DNA from 2 places in the Ruegeria sp. CH5 genome. Region 2 is predicted to be linked to the other one. Evidence: riboswitches for the same ligand, from Rfam matches in the RefSeq annotation. Region 2 holds a riboswitch; the other holds the start of a gene.
The links. A riboswitch is a leader RNA that binds a small molecule or an ion and turns the genes downstream of it on or off. The one in region 2 is predicted to bind cobalamin.

Region 1 (5,625 bases), on a different contig from region 2:
TAGATCACCGGCAGATCGCGGATCAGCGCCTCGGGCCAGCATTCCGCCGACAGGGCGACCGATTTGCCCGGCAGCCATTCCAGCGTTCCGTGGGCGCCGATATGGATCAGCGCATCCGCTCCCAACCCGTGCCGCAGCCACAGGTAGAAGGCCACATAGCCATGCCGGGGCGTGCGCGATAGGTCGTGATATTCGTCGTCGCGCAACTCGGGCGTGCAGCGTTCGGGCTGCAACGCCACCAGCGCCTTGCCGCGCCGAAGCGCGGTGAAGTGGAAGGCCCCATCGGCACAGGTCGGGTCGTCCTCGGGTGCGCCCCAGACGGTTTCCAGATCGGCGCGCAACGCCGCGGGCAGTTGCGCCAGCGCCGCGCGGTAGGCCGAGACCGGCCAGGAAATCCGGGCGTCCATCAGGTTATCGGCAATCGGTTCGGCGGGGGCGGTGTCATATCCGGCGCCCTGCAGGTCGGACAGGATCGCCTCGGCCGAGGCCAGCGCGTCCAGCCCCACCGCATGGGCCATCTGCCAGTCTTTGCCCGGATAGGTGGACAGGACCAGCGCGGGGACCTGTTGCGCCTTTGGTTTCTCGGCCAGGTCCACCCAGGCCATCGCCCGGTCGACGATGGCGGTGATCCGGTCGGGCTCGGGTCGGTGGGCGAAACGGGAATATTCCAGATGCGGGTCGCGCTTGCCCGGCTCCTTGAACGAGGCGACACCGGCTGTGATACGCCCGTCCACCTCGGGCAGGACCACATGCATGGCCAGATCGGCGGGCGACAGGCCGCGTTCTGCCTCGGCCCAGGCCTTGCGGCGCGAAGTGGCCAGCGCGACCTGAAATACCGGCACGCCCGCCACGTCCAAGGGCGATGTGCCCGACGCGCCCTTGCCCGAAAACGAGGTGGCATTGATGATCGCCGAGGGCGTCATCTCGGGGATAATCTCGGCCAGCCATTCCGCCGCCGCAGGCGCCTTGAGCGAGGGCGCGAACAGCCCTACCGCCTGATGACCCCGCGCGCGGATTTCTCGGATCAGGGCCGCGACCGGCGCGGTATCGGCCGCGGTCAGGTAGGCGCGGTAGAACGTCACGATGATGCGCCGGCCTTCGCCCGCGAATGCGTCCTCGGGCGCAATCACGCCGCGATCCGGGCACCACGCGCCGCAGTCGGGCAGAGTCTTGGCCCCCATCACCGGCCCGGCATAGAGTCCCGCCGCCAGCGCCATCTGCGCCAGCGCCGCCTGCGCGGCCACCTCGCCGCCGGTGTCGCACAGATGCGCCAGCCGCCGCAGGGTCGAGACCGGCAGGGTGGAATAGTCGTCCAGCCGCGTATCCTCGCGCCCGTCGGCGGGCAGCACCGCCAGCGCGATGCCCTTGGCCTGCGCCAGCGCCAGCACCTGCCGCAACCCGTAGGACCAATAGGGCACTCCGCCGATCAGCCGGATCAGGATGCCCTTGGCACCCTCCAGCGTCTGCTCGACATAGGTATCGACCGACAATGGGTGCTTCAGCGCCGTCAGGTTGGCCAGCCGCAACGAGGGCATCCGCCCCTCGGGCCCGCCGCCGCGATGCCAGCCGGCCGCGAAAGCACCCAGATCGCTGTCCGAAAAGGACAGCACCACCAGATCCGCCGGGCTCTGGCCCAGATCGGTCGGGGTCTCGGTTTCTTCGAGCCCGTGGCTTTCGCGGAAGACGACGTGCATCGGTGCTTACTCGGCGGCCTCGGTGACGCCCGTCAGGATGCCGCGGATCGCGGCCTCGTCGATGTCGTCATGCTCGGCGATGACCACAAGGCGCGAGCGGCGCTCTTCCTCGGGTTTCCACGGGCGGTCATACTGGTGCCGCACCCGCGCGCCGACCGCCTGAACCAGCAGGCGCATCGGCTTGCCCTGAACGGCGGCATAGCCCTTGACCCGCAGGATGTTCAGCTCGTTCGCCAGACGCTCGATATTGGCGACCAGCTGCGCCGGGTCGGTCTGTTCTGGCAGCTCAACCACAATGCTTTCGAAATCGTCATGTTCGTGGTCGTCATGGCCATCGTGATGCGAGGGGCGGGCGTCCATGTCGTCTTCGGCTGCGGCCTCCAGCCCCAGCACCACGCGCACGTCCACCGCACCCTCGGCCACTTCGACCACGGGCAGGGGGCGGGGCGCCTCGGCGGCGATGATCTCGCGCGCCTTGGCCACGCCTTCGGGGCCGGCCAGGTCAGGCTTGGTCAGCAGGATGATGTCGGCGCACGAGATCTGATCCTCGAACACCTCGGACAGGGGCGTTTCGTGGTCGATCGAGTCATCGGCCATGCGCTGGGCGTCCACCGCCGCGACATTCGGGGCGAAGCGGCCTGCGGCCACGGCCTCGGCATCGGCCAGAGCGATCACGCCGTCCACGGTGATCTTGGAACGGATGTCGGGCCAGTCGAACGCCTTGAGCAGCGGTTTCGGCAGGGCCAGACCGCTGGTTTCGATCAGGATGTGATCGGGGCGCGGGTCGAGCGCCATCAGCGCCTCGATCGTGGGGATGAAGTCATCGGCCACGGTGCAGCAGATGCAGCCATTGGCCAGTTCCATGATGTTTTCCGCCGGGCAGCCGGGGATCGCGCAGCTTTTCAGGATTTCGCCATCGACGCCCACGTTGCCGAATTCGTTGACCACCACGGCCAGCCGCTTGCCCTGCGGGTTTTGCATCAGATGGCGGATCAGCGTGGTCTTGCCCGAGCCGAGAAAGCCGGTGATGACGGTGACGGGAAGTTTTTCGAGGGTGCTCATGCTCAGGCTCCAATCGGGGGAATGCGGGCGGCGCAGTTCTTGCGGAAATGTTCAGGGCGGTCGCGCCATTTCACAAGGCCATCATCGGCGGCCAGATATTTAGTGGCGCCTTCGACGATGATCTCGACATGGTCGGATTCGTTCAGGTTTTCATAGACGAAGGTCCAGCGCGACGGCCCGCCGCGCAGAACGATCGAGCAGCCCTGATCGCAGTTCGACAGGCATTCGACCGGCTTCAGGGTGATGCCCTCGGGCAGGTCGGCAGCGGCCAGCGCCTTGTGCAGCAGCGTGCCGGGGCGTTGGGCGTCATCCTCGATGGGCAGCCCGCGTCGGCAGGTGGTGCAGACCAGCAGTTCAACTGGTGTGGTCTCGGTCACGTCTCTCATCCCCCCTCACTCGGTTGTCGGGGGACGGGGTATGCGCGGGCCACGTTGCGGACATGGGCCCGACACCGGAACACCCCGTCCGGTTTGTCTTCGGGCGTTGGCAGGTCTCCCGGCTTGCGGATGTCAGAGCGGCGCTCTGTCGGATGTCCCGCCTTCCCGGCCAGCGGCCAGTGGCATTTGGGCACCCTCTCCGGTCACGGTCGCGGGGGCGGCTGCGTTTGACGGAAAACCGCTGACGCATTCCCTTTTCATCTGCTTGCACAGACACCAACGCAAGCGACATGCGGTACGGGCAGGGGGGTTGTCAAGCGCGCAGGGGCAAGTGCTTTGCGTCGGATCGAAAAAGCGACTTGCCGGGGTCAATCCGCGGCATCACCGGCCAATCGGTCGCGCAACCACGCGAGGAACAACTGGGCGGGGATGGACGGAGGCGCCGCGCTGACGCTGCGGATCAGGTAGTGCGACTGGGCAAAGGGAATCGCTGGCCCCGCAACCCGGATCGGCGTGCCCTGCGCGATGGCGTTGAGCGCGAACCGCTCCAGAACGGTGGCATAGCCCGCGCCGGCCATCACCAGTTGCAGCGCCGTGACGGTCGTATCCGCCGAATGGCGCGCGGGGCGGTCGGGCAAGTCGATGCTCGTGGCCTCGGCGTACCGCGCCCAGTTGTCCTCGTACCCCAGAATGTGGATCAACGGGCCGTTTTGCAGGTCTGGCGCCGGGTCCTGCGCCCGGCAGACGGGCACCAGCCGTTCCGAGCACAGCTGTTCGGCCGCAACTCCGGGCCAATCGCCATAGCCCAGCCGGATTTCCACGTCCACATCCGCAGGCGCGGCCGAGTCGTTCCAGATATGCGACACCAGCCGCACCGGGATCTCGGGGTGCTGGGCGCTGAACACGGGCAGTTCGGCGGCGATCCAGTAGGTCATCGACGATATCGCCGCCCGGATGGTCAACGCCTGCCGCGAGGCGGGGCCGAACAGGCTGTTGGTGGACAGCGCGATATCCGACAGCGCCCGGCGCACGGTCAGCGCATAGGACTGGCCCAGCTCGGTCAGCGACAGGTGTCGTGCGTTGCGGGCAAAAAGCGGCTGCCCAAGGTCCGCCTCGAGCGAGCGGATATGCAGCGACACCGCCGTCTGGGTCAGGCCCAGCTCCTGCGCGGCGGTTGTGAAATTCAGATGGCGGGCGGCGGCTTCGAAGCTGCGCAGCCAGGCCGGATTGGGCAGGCGGTCCATTCAGCACCAAAATAATTTTTGTATAGATGGCTTTATTATTCGTTTCTTTTGTCGATGGGCAACGGAAATACTCGGGCCAACGAAAACGCGCCTGCGGGAGGGCAGAACATGAAGGTCGGTTTCATCGGTTTGGGCAATGTGGGGGGCAAGCTGTCGGGGTCGCTGCTGCGCAACGGTATCGACCTGACGGTACACGACTTGGACCCCGATCTTGTGGCGGAGTTCGCCGCCAAGGGAGCAAAAGCCGGTGAAAGCCCGGCCCAGATGATGCGCGATTGCGATGCGGTCATCACCTGCCTGCCGTCGCCCGCTGCCTCGGACGCAGTGATGCAGCAGATGCTGCCCGAGGTTACCCACGGTAAGATCTGGATGGAGATGTCCACCACCGACGAGGCCGAGGTCAAACGCCTGGGGGCCATGGTGATCGAACGCGGCGGGGCGGCGGTGGACTGCCCGGTTTCGGGCGGGTGCCACCGGGCGGCCACGGGCAATATCTCGATCTTCGCGGGCTGCGACCGGGCCACGTTCGAGCGTATCCTGCCGTTCCTTACGACCATGGGCCGGCGCATTCTGCATACCGGCGATCTGGGCACGGCCTCGGTTCTGAAGGTGCTGACCAACTATCTAGCCACTGCCAACCTGATCACCTGCGCCGAGGCGCTGGTGACCGCCAAGGCCGCCGGGATGGACCTGAACACCACCTACGAGGCGATCAAGATCTCGTCCGGCACGTCCTTCGTGCATGAAACCGAAAGCCAGGTGATCCTGAACGGCTCGCGCGATATTTCCTTCACCATGGACCTGGTAAAAAAGGATATCGGCCTGTTCCAGGAGGTCGCCGACCGCGCCGGCGTGCCGTTGGAGATGAACCCGTTGATGATCAAGATCTTCGACGACGCCATCGCCCGCTATGGCGCGCGCGAGCTGTCGCCCAACGTCATTCGACGGCTCGAGGATGCAACCGGGCTGAGCATTACCGCGCCCGGTTTTCCGGCCGAGATGCAGGACGATGAACCGGAAGAGCCGGGGTATGAGGTGATTCCTTCAGGCCGAAGCACGGTTTGAGCCGACGGTCAGCGCAGAGCACGCCCTTTCCCGGGGGGTCTCGCATGTTCCGACCGCGTCGGCGGTGCCCCGGCGCCGACTAAATCCGTGGCCGATTGTTACTGGTTGGCTCGGCTGCGCTAACCATCTCCGCGCGTATTTTGGCGTTTCGTATCAACAAACTGGTCCAGGCGACTATCACAG
Region 2 (5,625 bases):
CCACGTCTTCGACCACGCACAGCTCACCGGTGGCGCGGTCTTCGGAATTGCAGATGTCGCAGATGTCGGTGGTGCCCACGTTGCCGCAGTTCAGGCATTCGCGTGCGGTGGCGGCGACCTGCTGCATGGCGTCCGACAACGGCGTCAGCAGCAGGGCGCGTTTGCGGATCAGGTGCAGCACCGCCCGCCGGGCCGAGCGCGGTCCCAGCCCCGGCAGCTTGGCCATCAGATCGATCAGGGCGTCGATGTCACTGTTCGAACTCATGGCCTGTCCTGCGTGGCTTTGGCGTCGGGGGTTTGAGGGGCGAAGATCAGAACGGCAGCTTGACGTCCGCCGGGAGGCCCATGCTTTCGGTCAGCTTGGCCATTTCTTCCTGCGACCGCTCGGCGGCTTTGGTCTGCGCGTCCTTGATTGCGGCCAGGATCAGGTCCTCGACCACTTCCTTGTCGTCGCTGTTGAAGATCGAGGGGTCGATGTCCAGACCTTTCAGCTCGCCCTTGGCCGAGGCCGTGGCCTTGACCAGGCCCGCGCCGGATTCGCCGACGACCATGATGGTGTTCAGCTCTTCCTGCATCTGCGCCATCTTGGTCTGCAGTTCCTGCGCGGATTTCATCATCTTGGCCATGTCGCCCAGACCACCGAGTCCTTTGAGCATCTGTATGTCTCCTGTCATTCGATTTGCGGCCTAAATACGGGCCGTCTGCGTCCTTCACAAGGGCAGCGCGCCTTCTGCGCGGATGATCAGTCTTCCTCGAACGGGTCCCATTCGTCTTCGACCTCGGGCAGGGCTTCGGTTTCGACCTTGGCCGCACGGTCCTCGGGGGTTTCGATCCGTGTGATGCGGGCCTTGGGGAACTGAGTCAGAACCGCCTGCACCAGAGGGTGTCCTTCGGCCTTGGCCTTCAGCGCCAGCTCGGCCGCGTCGCGCAGTTCGGCGATGGTGGGGGCGTCGCCGTCCGAGACGATCGAGACCGCCCAGCGATTGCCGGTCCAGCGCTGCAGCGCGGACCCGAGCCGCGCGGCCAGGTCGGTAGGGGCCTTTTCGGTGGGCGTGAATTCGATCCGGCCCGGCTGGTACGAGACGAGGCGGACGCCGTTCTCGACCTCGACCAGCAGTTTCACGTCACGGTTGGCGCGGATCAGCTCGACCACATGCTCGAAAGTTGGATAACGCGCCAGCGCGGTCTGCACGTCCTGAGCCAACGCCGCCGTCGGCGCACCGCCCACGCCGCGCGGGCCCGGCGCATGGGCCGAGGCCGTCGCGGTCACGGGCGGGGCGCTGTTTCCGGCGACCGGAACGCCGCCCCCCGGCCCGCCGACGGGCGGCGGAGGGCTGTCCTGAAGGCGCTTGATCAACTCTTCAGGGCTGGGCAGGTCGGCCACATGGGTCAGACGGATCACCGCCATTTCCGCGGCCATCATCGCGTTGGGGGCGGCCGAGACTTCCTCGAGCGCCTTCAGCAGCATCTGCCACATCCGGGTCAGCGCCCGCATCGGCAGCGCCTCGGCCATCTGCTGGCCGCGGGTGCGTTCATCGGGCGAGACGGTGGGATCTTCGGCTGCGTCGGGGGTGATCTTCACCACCGAGACCCAATGCGTGATTTCGGCCAGATCGCGCAACACCGCCAGCGGGTCGGCGCCCTCGGCATATTGCGCGCCCAGTTCGGTCAGGGCCCCGGCCGCATCGCCGCGCAGGATCATGTCCATCAGGTCCAGCACGCGGCCCCGGTCGGCCAGTCCCAGCATCGCGCGCACCTGGTCGGCGGTGGTTTCGCCGGCACCATGGCTGATTGCCTGATCCAGCAGCGAGGTCGCATCCCGGGCCGAGCCTTCGGCGGCGCGGGTGATCAGTGCCAGCGCGTCATCCGAGATTTCCGCGCCCTCGGCGGTGGCGATCTTGCGCAGCAGGCCGATCATCACTTCGGGCTCGATCCGGCGCAGGTCGAACCGTTGGCAGCGCGACAGCACGGTCACCGGAACCTTGCGGATCTCGGTCGTGGCGAAGATGAATTTCACATGCTCGGGCGGTTCCTCCAGCGTTTTCAACAGCGCGTTGAAGGCGCTGGTCGACAGCATGTGGACTTCGTCGATGATGTAGATCTTGTAACGCGCGCTGGCGGCGCGATAGCGCACGCTGTCGATGATCTCTCGGATGTCGTTCACGCCGGTGCGGCTGGCGGCGTCCATTTCCAGCACGTCCACATGGCGACCTTCCATGATGGCCACGCAATGCTCGCACTGGCCGCAGGGTTCGGTCGTTGGGCCGCCATTGCCGTCGGGTCCGATGCAGTTCATGCCCTTGGCGATGATCCGGGCCGTGGTCGTCTTGCCGGTGCCGCGGATGCCGGTCATGATGAAGGCCTGCGCGATCCGGTCCGCCTCGAACGCGTTTTTCAGCGTGCGCACCATGGCATCCTGACCGACCAGGTCGGCAAAGGTTTCCGGGCGGTATTTTCGGGCGAGAACCTGATAGGCGGGGCTGGACTGTGTGGTCATGTCTGCTCTGACGGATTCGTACTGACGATGCAGGGTAGAGTTCCAGGTGCCCCGCGTCCACAGCACCGGTGCAGGTTTTTCGCTTTGGCGAGCGCGCGGTGTGAGGCATACTGCGCGGATCAAGTTCAATCAGCCAGTTTCGGGGGGAACGTCTGATGACAAATCTTGTGGTTCATGCATTGCAGGTGGGCGGCGGAACGCTGGCCCTGACCTCGGTTCCCGGCGGTGGCGGCGACTATGAGGGAGACCTGGACCTGATTTCAGCCTGGGCGCCGGGGCTGGTAATTTCGATGACTACCCTTGCCGAACTGGTTTCTGTGGGTGCAGGCGAATTGGGTTGTGACATCCATCGGCGCGCCTGTCGGTGGGCACATCTGCCGGTCGCCGACTTCTCGGCGCCGTCGACCGAGATATCCGGCCGATGGCCCGAAGTCAGCGCCGCCGCCCGCCATGCGCTGTCGGGCGGCGGGCGCGTACTGGTCCACTGCCGGGGCGGTTGCGGGCGGTCTGGCATGGTTGTTCTGCGCTTGATGATCGAAAGCGGCGAGCAGCCGGAACAGGCCCTGAAACGCCTGCGGGCCGTACGTCCCTGCGCGGTCGAAACCGATGCTCAGATGGACTGGGCCATCGCCCCGGCGCGCGAGGCTCTGGCGACCTGACATTCAGGCGGTTGCGCGGAACTCGCGCTCGGCCCTGACCGCGGGCATGATCGCCGTGGCCTGCAGCATCGCACAGGGTCGATCACTGATGACCTGCGCAGGCAGGGCGTCGCTCTGGTCGTCAAACAGCATGTCGGCGTAGGTATCAAGGCAGTCGGACGGGGTGTCGGCGGCCGCTCCGCAATACACGCGGATCCGTTCGGGACGTGCATCGAACCGCGCCGTGCAGCCATGTTCGCAATGGGCCAGTTCGCTACTGCCTTCCACTTGGAAGTCGGGGGATGTAGCGGCCTGCGCCGTCGCCATTGCCTGCGCGATGGCCCGTGCCATGCGCGCCAATGCCGGGCAGGTCTTTCCGGTGCGCTGGCAGATGGTTGCCGCGAATTCATGGGTATCGGTCTTCCAAATCATGTTGCGCCCTCCGCGCGCTGGGCGAGGTGGATTTGGACAGACGCCGGTTTCAAGGCCAGACCCTGCCCGGACACCCCGTCCGAGTTTCGGTTTCACGTTTGATGGCAGGTCTCCTGACTTGCGGGTCTTTGCTTTGCCAACCTTCCCAACCTTGCGGTCAGTGGTATTTAGGCATCGCTCTCCGCCTACAGTTGCGGGGGCAGTCGCGGCCTTGGTCCGCTCCGGAGTTCCGGGTTGGACCGCACCGTGTTCCCTTTTCATCCCGGACCGAAACGGCCCGGGAACCATCCCCTCATCGCTAGCGGTGTATCCGGGATCGAGTCAAGACGGTTTCAGCCCGGTTGCCGGAGTGAGTCCCAAGGGAACAGATCAGGCAGTCTGCGCAGTACATTCGAATCCCTGCGGGCACGGGCCAATTGCCAGCCGCCCTGCATTACGATGAACAGGGTGTCCGCAGCATTTTCAGGGTCGGAAACTTCAAACCGCGCGGCGTGGTTTCGAACTTCGATGATCCAGCTTTCATACAGACGGTCGGCATGTTCCCGAAACGCGCGGTTGTCGGGGCTTTCGAACAGGGTGGCGGCGATGGGGCAGGTCTCCCATTGGGCCGAGGTGTCGAACAGCTTCGCGATTTTGTGGCACAGGGTGGTGACCCCGTCGCGAAAATCGGCGGCCTCGTTGAATGCCGCAGCGATCATGCTCAACATCCCGTCCGAGGCCCAACTGGCCGCCGCCAGGGCCAGATCCGGCTTGCCCTTTGGAAAATGGTGATAAAGCGAACCCTTGGGGGCCTGCGCTTCGGCCAGCAATTCCGCCAGACCGACACCGTTATAGCCCGAGCGCTGGAACAGTTGGGCGGCAGTCACGATCAGGCGATCTTTGGTGTTTGGTGGACGTTGGGTCATGCAGGCCAAATATTGACAGGCCTAGACCAATTGGTCCAGACACAAAGCATTAGACCGATCGGTCCAGAGTGTTTGGAGGCAAAGATGTTGGATTCGCAGCACGCGGTTGACGTGGGAGACTTTAAGTTTCCGTCGGGCCAGACCCAGCTGGCGGCGCGGCTTTACACTCCGGCGGTCGAGCCGCAAACCGTTGTTGTGCTGAACGGCGCAACAGGAGTGCCACGTGACTACTATCAGCACTTTGCTCGCTGGCTGGCCGCCGAGCGCGGTATGGCTTGCCTGACATATGATTACCGGGATTTCGAGCATTCGCTGACCGGGCGGCTGAAGGACTCGAAGGCCACGATGGCGGACTGGGCGCTGATCGACATGCCCGCAGCGCGTGCCGAGATGCGCCGTCGCTACCCGCAGGCAAAACTGTGGGTGATCGGGCATTCGGTCGGTGGAATGCTGGCTCCGCTGCAACCGGAAATCGAACAGATCGACCGGATGATCTGTGTGTGCGCAGGTTTGGTGACGGTGGCTGATCACCCGTGGCCCTACAAGGGCTTGGCGACTCTGTTCTGGTATGGCCATGTGCCACCTCTGGTGCGTCTCCTGGGGTACCTGCCAGGGAAACTACTGGGATTCGGAGCCGACTTGCCGGCTGGCGTCTATTGGCAATGGCGCAAGTGGTGTACATCGCCCACCAGCTATCTGCCCGAACTTGGTGACACGCTTCCCCAGGCGGATTGGAGCCGGGCGAACGCCACGGCGGATATCATTGCGTTTGAGGATGACCAGACAGTGCCACCGCCCGCCGTCTGGCGGCTGGCTGAACTCTATGGTCCGACCGCCCGTCGGCACTTGTTGGAGCCCAAGGATTTCGGACTGTCCGAAATCGGTCATATCGGCGCCTTCGCCCGCCGCAGCAGTGCCGTTTGGCCGCGATTGATCGCCTGACCCGCCCGTAAGCGCGGTTTTCAGGAACAACGACGAAATGCAGAGGTTGGATTGACCCGGCCGAATACGCGGCGCGGCGTCAAGTGAGAGGTTGGACATCGACCCAAGCGGGGCTCGTTGTGGCTGCTTCCTTCCGGACCTGACCAGGTTGGCGAGGCGCTTGCCCGCGCCAACCTCTCGACCGCCGATATAGGCATCACGCAGCCGCTTG

Region 1: another riboswitch for cobalamin. It lies ahead of ACR0JC_RS05520 (DUF1636 family protein); the one in region 2 lies ahead of ACR0JC_RS12875 (hypothetical protein).

What each region holds. Positions count from the first base shown of each region.
Region 1 covers NZ_JBQFQT010000001.1:1,103,679-1,109,303, reverse strand. Annotated here, with positions in the region: gene cobN (cobaltochelatase subunit CobN) at 1-1,694, opposite strand, end outside; gene cobW (cobalamin biosynthesis protein CobW) at 1,701-2,756, opposite strand; gene ACR0JC_RS05520 (DUF1636 family protein) at 2,759-3,142, opposite strand; cobalamin riboswitch at 3,225-3,429, opposite strand; gene ACR0JC_RS05515 (LysR family transcriptional regulator) at 3,502-4,377, opposite strand; gene ACR0JC_RS05510 (NAD(P)-dependent oxidoreductase) at 4,486-5,442, shown strand.
Region 2 covers NZ_JBQFQT010000003.1:504,692-510,316, forward strand. Annotated here, with positions in the region: gene recR (recombination mediator RecR) at 1-265, opposite strand, end outside; gene ACR0JC_RS12860 (YbaB/EbfC family nucleoid-associated protein) at 312-656, opposite strand; gene ACR0JC_RS12865 (DNA polymerase III subunit gamma/tau) at 743-2,497, opposite strand; gene ACR0JC_RS12870 (protein-tyrosine phosphatase family protein) at 2,653-3,156, shown strand; gene ACR0JC_RS12875 (hypothetical protein) at 3,160-3,567, opposite strand; cobalamin riboswitch at 3,654-3,869, opposite strand; gene ACR0JC_RS12880 (TetR/AcrR family transcriptional regulator) at 3,900-4,472, opposite strand; gene ACR0JC_RS12885 (alpha/beta hydrolase family protein) at 4,557-5,414, shown strand; RNA gene ffs (signal recognition particle sRNA small type) at 5,496-5,594, opposite strand.